Regions from separate parts of the Alkaliphilus sp. B6464 genome, predicted to be linked through region 2. Evidence: riboswitches for the same ligand, from Rfam matches in the RefSeq annotation. Region 2 holds a riboswitch; the other holds the start of a gene.
What was found. A riboswitch is a leader RNA that binds a small molecule or an ion and turns the genes downstream of it on or off. The one in region 2 is predicted to bind glycine.
Positions count from the first base shown of each region.

Region 1: another riboswitch for glycine. It lies ahead of HYG84_RS16740 (GrdX family protein); the one in region 2 lies ahead of gcvT (glycine cleavage system aminomethyltransferase GcvT).

Region 1 covers NZ_CP058557.1:3,291,082-3,294,506, forward strand. The annotation lists gene trxA (thioredoxin TrxA) at 1-69, opposite strand, end outside; gene trxB (thioredoxin-disulfide reductase) at 104-1,048, opposite strand; gene HYG84_RS16740 (GrdX family protein) at 1,150-1,536, opposite strand; glycine riboswitch at 1,636-1,716, opposite strand; glycine riboswitch at 1,718-1,829, opposite strand; gene HYG84_RS16745 (DegV family protein) at 2,170-3,015, opposite strand; gene trmL (tRNA (uridine(34)/cytosine(34)/5-carboxymethylaminomethyluridine(34)-2'-O)-methyltransferase TrmL) at 3,268-3,425, opposite strand, start outside.
Region 2 covers NZ_CP058557.1:1,209,305-1,212,729, forward strand. The annotation lists gene HYG84_RS05835 (NAD(P)-dependent oxidoreductase) at 1-1,210, shown strand, start outside; glycine riboswitch at 1,468-1,569, shown strand; glycine riboswitch at 1,573-1,648, shown strand; gene gcvT (glycine cleavage system aminomethyltransferase GcvT) at 1,826-2,932, shown strand; gene gcvH (glycine cleavage system protein GcvH) at 3,002-3,385, shown strand; gene gcvPA (aminomethyl-transferring glycine dehydrogenase subunit GcvPA) at 3,387-3,425, shown strand, end outside.

The sequences.
Region 1 (3,425 bases), 1.3 Mb from region 2:
ATCTACTAATACATACCCTTCAGCCTGAAGTACTTCACTTTCAAAAGTGTCTTTATCAACAGATATCATTTTCCTTCACCTCCTTAAAGTTGTATTAAACTTGCTATTCTAGTTCATTTTCTATATATTTTTCAGCTTGAATTGCTGCAATAGCTCCATCAGCAGCTGCTGTAATAACCTGTCTTAATGATTTTACCCTACAATCTCCTGCTGCAAACACACCTGGAACATTCGTTTTCATATTATCATCAGTTATTATATATCCAGCTTCATCCACATTTACAATACCTTTAAATATTTCGGTTGCAGGAATATAACCAACAAATACAAATATACCAAAAGTTCCATCATCTTCGTTAGCTGTATACTCTGTAGTTTCACCAGTTTTTAAATTTTTAAATACTACACTCTCAACTATTCCATCGCCTTTAATTTCCGTTACAGTACTGTCCCATATAAAGTCAATTTTAGAATTGTTGAAAGCTTTATCTTGAATAGACTTAGCAGCTCTAAGCTCATCTCTTCTATGTACTATAGTTACTTTTCTAGCAAATTTAGTTAAGAAAATAGCTTCTTCAACGGCAGAGTCCCCTCCACCAATAACAAACACCTCTAGGTCTGTAAAAAAATCTGCATCACAAGTAGCACAGTAGGATACACCTTTACCAGTTAATTCTCTTTCTCCTGGCGCACCTATTGGCCTTGGGTTAGCTCCTGAGGCTATAATTATAGATTTAGCTTTATAAGTTGCTTTTTCTCCTACTAAAACCTTTATTGACTCATCTACTTTTATTTCTTTTATTGTATCTTTTTCAAACTTTGCTCCAAACTCGTTACATTGCTCTACCATCCTATCTATTAATATTGGTCCTGTAGCATTTTGCATAGATCCTGGGTAGTTTGCAACTTCTTCTGTACTTACAATTTGCCCACCTGCTTTTTCTTTTTCCAAAATTAATGTTGACATTTTACCTCTAGCTGCATAAAGTCCAGCTGATAATCCAGCAGGTCCTCCACCTATTATAATTACATCATAAATGTTTTCCATATGTTTCACTCCTTTAATTTCATATTTTATTAGTTTTTATGCTTAATTAAAAATAACACTTTAAATTAATGGAATTTGAGGCTAAAATATTGGCTAGAATTCTAATTAAATTGCCTCATACTTTCAATTGCACTATCCAATAGTGTGCGATCAATTTCCATAAAATCTTTTAATATCTCATTATCCCACTTCTTAGGAGTACTTATTCTAATAAATTTTTGAGCGGTACTAATGCTATCTTCTATAATCATTAAGGAATCAATATGTAAATCTTCTTTTTCACAGGATATGGCCAGACTTTTGTAAGGCGTTTCGTTAGGTTTAACACTACCTGACAAAGGGTGAGTTAACAGTCTGTGTCCTTCGTGTATTTTATTCCTTGCTAGGAATAAAACGTCTAAGTAATTTCCATCAACAAATTCTATATTATAATCGTTGTTATATTTTTGTCTAACTTCCGTATTATTTGTAATAATTATTGCCTTCACCCAACTTTACCTCCGTAAATTTACTCTTTGAGTTATTCCCATAAAATTACTTAATTATACAAAAACAGAGCAACTAATACAACGCCTTGTTGTCATAGTTGCTCTGTTCATTAACCTGAGAGTTTCTTTCTTAAACTGCAGAAATTGCCCCATCGGTGCTAAATTACGCTTTTCAGAGTACCGTCCAAATACGGTCCTTTTGCCTGAGATATTCACTAAAAAATGGCGAACCTTTTAGCTTCTTCCTTCGGCGTTTAACATTTAAAATGTTAAATCTCTCCCGCATTTTTCTTCCAGTTACAATATTAAATTATTAGTATGCTAAATTTTTCTAAATATCTATCTTCAATCACATTATAATATATATAATAGGCAGTAGCAACTACTTTTATTAAATTTTTACCCATGTTTTATTGGCATTACATAAGAATGTTGGAATTGTCAAATTTATAACAAATTAAAATTTCTTAATAATTCATTTTGACTTTTCAGCATTTTACAACTTTTCGCTAACTTTAATAATAACACATAGGTTAATCTATTTTTCTTATATCCAAAATGCATTTAACTAAACACCATTATTATTTAAAAACCAGATCCAATTAAATCTAATTTTATGTACTTATATTTTAACTACTCAACAATGTAAAAAATAGCTAATGTACCTGGCCCAGCATGAGTTCCTATTGTACAGCCTATTTCAGTAACAATCACTTCTTTTGGATTAAGCTCATTGAGTACTTGTTCTTTTAGTACAGCTATAGCTTCTGGACAGATTGCATGAGAAATACCAACTACTTTATTCTCAAAGTTGTTTCCGCGCTGCTTTGCAAGTTCTATCATTTTACCTACTACCTTTTTACTTCCTCTTACTTTATCCAAAGGCTCAACTAATCCTTCTGCAACTGTTAAAATTGGCTTAATATTTAACATAGTAGCTATTGTAGCTTTCATTGGATTCAAACGGCCGCCTTTTTTTAAGTACTCTAACGTATCTACAGTAAAAATATGGTCTACCTTTAATTTTATTTCATTTAGCCTATCCATTATCTCCTTTAAGCTCTTTCCATCTTTCGCCATCTCTGCAGCCTCATATACAAACATTCCACCACCAAAGGATAACCCCATAGTATCAAAAACCTGAATTTTATCACTTTCCAATGAGTTTTTGGCTATTATTGCTGATTGATGTGTACCACTTGCCCTTGAAGAGCCATTTATACATAGAACTTCTTTGCCCTCGCCTAAGACTTTTTCAAATATCTGCATAAAAGTATTTGGACTTATTTGAGAAGTTTTTGGCAGTTCTTCTGATTGTGAAAGTTTTTCATAAAATTGTGCGTTTGTTAAGTCAACGCCATCCCTATATTCTTTATCACCAAAAATAATAGTTAAAGGCATTACTATAATATTATGTTTTTCTACAATATCTTTAGGGACATCAATCATACTATCTGTAATAATTTGAATCTTACTCATTTTATCTCCTCCATTATTCTACTTAACTTATCTATTAATTAATTATTAATTGACTGTTTATTTAATTCCATTCTATACTTTATTTAATCGATTTACAATATTTTCTATGTTAAAAGCAAAAGCGACACTACACTATCTAACATACACATGTTGCACTTAAATTCTAAAATCTAACTAGAAATTTCACCTACTTAAAATACTTATAGTTCTAACTTTCTTATATAGAATAAAAATAGAGTAGCCATAGCTACCCTATCTCATATTCGGATAATTATATTGTCGTAACACTTCATATACCACAATAGAAACAGAATTAGATAAATTTAATGACCTTGCTCTTTCTAAATCTACCATAGGAATTCTTATGCAGGTTTCCTTGTTGTTATTTAATATATCTTTTGGAATACCAG
Region 2 (3,425 bases):
TCCAAGATGTCAAAAAGGGTGTCCTATCAATACCCCTATAAAAGAAATGATCAATTTATTTTTAGAAGGAGACATTAATGGGGCTGGAAAAATTGTATTTGAGAACAACCCATTATCTGTAGTATGCTCTTTAGTATGCCCCCATGAAAGGCAGTGTGAGGGTAGTTGTATATTAGGAATAAAATCAAGTCCTGTTAAAATAGGTGATATAGAGAACTATATTTCAGACTATAGTTTAAATTTAATAGATTTAAAACCGGAGAAAAAACGCAAAGGTAATATTGGAATAATAGGCTCTGGTCCAGCAGGTATTACTATAGCCTTACTGCTAGCCTTAAAAGGATATAATATTACAATATTTGAAGCTAAAGATAAGATAGGTGGAATGCTTAGATACGGAATTCCGGAGTTTAGATTACCTAAAGATATTTTAGACAAAATTAAAAATAGATTAGTAGAGCTAGGTGTCGTAATTAGACCTAACGTATTAGTAGGTTCTAGAATAACCATTGAAGAGTTGTTTAGAGACGGATTTGATGCTATATTTATCGGTACAGGTGTATGGCAACCTAAAAAGCTAAATATTAAAGGTGAAGGCTTAGGACATGTTCATTTTGCAATTGACTATTTAAAAAACCCTGATGTATATAAATTAGGAAATAAGGTGTGCGTTATTGGTGGTGGAAACGTTGCAATGGATGTAGCTAGAACAGCTATTAGAAAAGGTTCTAAAGAGGTTACTATAATGTATAGGAGAGGCACTGAAGATATGCCTGCAACTAATCATGAAATAGAATATGCTAAGGTAGATGGAGTTAAGTTTGAGTTGTATAGGGCTCCTATTGAAATTACAGAGGAAGGTATAATTTATATTGAAACTAAGATGGTAGCTGACGAAGCTGGAGAAAGACTTGTTGCTGTAGATGGTTCTGAAAGCTTATTTGAGTGTAACTCTATTATAGTTGCAGTTAGCCAAGGACCTAGAACTAATATAATATCTACAACAAAAGGAATAGAGGTAAACGAAAGAGGATTAGCGATAGTAGATGAAGATGGCAGAACTACTAAAGAAGGAGTTTTTGCATCTGGGGATGTTGTTACTGGAGCGAGAACTGTTGTAGAGGCAGTAAAATATTCGAAGCATGTAGCTGAGGCTATTGATAAATATGTTAGTGAAAAATATGGGAAAAAATCTAATAAAGTATGTTAATTAAAATAAAAATCAAGGGTATAGACATAAGTGCTTATTCTTGATTTTTTTTAATTTTATTATTTAGAGTAAACATATAAAATGGTATTATTTTATATTGTATATCTTTTATGTTATAATCATATGAAATTTATATCCAATTTAAAGTATTCAAAAAATAAGACATGATAAAAAAATATCAAGAGTTGAAAAAATATTCTAAAAGATGTATTATTGTCTTATAAAGCGCTATATAAAAAACATACATACAGTACCAGATGATAACAACGAGAGATATCCACTAGGGTAGCCGAAGAAGCAATGTAAAAGATGCCAATTTTTTTACAGAAACTTTCAGGCAGAAGGATCGTTGTTTGATGGAACTCTGAAGAGCCCGTATATGCGGCGCCGTAGGAGAAATACATTTTAGTGTAGAAACTCTCAGGCAAAAATACAGAGGACATGATGGCAGATTTTCTTACTATTCCATTATGTTCTTATTTTTTGCATAAATTATGAGAATATATTTTAAACTTGGGAATAGTTTTGTATGGAGGAATTTCCTCATACTATTAATTAAAATGATGTACTAGCTTTAATTTAGGGTAAATTATTATAAAAGAGGAGGAGATATTTATGACCGAGCTGCGCAGAACATCCTTGTATGAAGCACACAAGAGACATGGCGGCAAATTAGTTGATTATGCAGGATGGGAAATGTCAGTACAGTTTGAGGGATTAACAGCTGAACACGAGGCAGTAAGAACAGCAGCAGGAATATTCGATGTATCTCACATGGGGGAAATTGAAGTAAAGGGGAATCAAGCAGAGGATTTTGTTCAGTACCTAGTTACAAACGACATATCTGTGCTTGAAGATAACCAAATTCTTTATACCTTCATGTGTTACCCAGATGGAGGAGTAGTAGATGACCTTTTAGTCTATAAGTTTAACAATAATCATTACTATCTAGTAGTTAATGCAAGCAATGTTGATAAAGATTATGAGTGGATGAAGCAAAATTTAGGTAAATATGATGCAGAATTAATCAATATTTCTGAGGATGTATCAGAAATTGCTATTCAAGGGCCAAAGGCTCAAGAAATATTGCAAGAGCTTACTGATACAGATCTTTCAGAAATAAAGTTCTTCTATTTAAAAAGAGATGTAAATATAAATGGTGCTAACTGTCTTGTTTCAAGAACAGGCTATACTGGGGAAGATGGTTTTGAAATTTACTTAGATCATAAAGATGCTAATGATTTGTGGGAAAAGCTTATGGAAGTTGGTAAAGATAAAGGATTAAGGCCAGCGGGACTTGGAGCAAGGGACACCTTGAGGTTTGAAGTTGCCCTACCTCTTTATGGCAATGAAATCTCCCAGGATATTAGTCCTCTAGAAGCGGGATTAGGCTTTTTTGTAAAGTTAAATAAAACTGACTTTATTGGTAAGGATGCCCTTGTTAAGCAAAAACAAGAGGGGTTAAAGAGAAAACTAGTGGGATTTGAAATGAAAGAAAATGGAGTACCTAGACATGGATACGAGGTTATGGCCGATGGAAAGGTTATAGGCTTTGTAACTACTGGGTATAATTCTCCAAGTCTGAAGAAAAATATTGGTTTTGCTTTAGTTGATGCTAAGTATGCAGCCTTAGGTACACCAATAGAAATTAAAGTTAGAAAGAAAATTTTAAAGGCAGAGGTAGTTGGTAAAAAGTTTTATGATAAACATACTAAAAAATAACTTTAAATAAATATCTAAAAAATAAAAAACAATAGAAAATAATAAAAACAATTAAAGGAGGAGTATGGTATGAAAATTGTAGAAGGACTTTTATATTCAAATGATCACGAGTGGGTAAAGGTAGAAGGAAATAAGGCTTACATTGGGGTTACAGACTATGCACAACATGCATTAGGAGAAATCGTTTATATTGAAATGCCAGAAGTCGGGGATGAGTTTGACAAAGGTGATGTTTTTGGTGTTGTTGAGTCTGTAAAAGCAGCTTCTGACTCATATCTGCCAGTTTCAGGAAAAGTAGTTGAGATTAATGAAGCTCTAGAAGATTCTCCTGAACTTGTAAACGAAGATGCTTTTGCTAACTGGATTTTAGCAGTTGAATTAACAGATGAATCTGAACTTGGAACATTAATGAATGATGTAGAATACAAAGAGTTTTGCGATAAGGAGGAATAGTATGCATAGGTACATACCTAATACAGACACCGATGTCAAG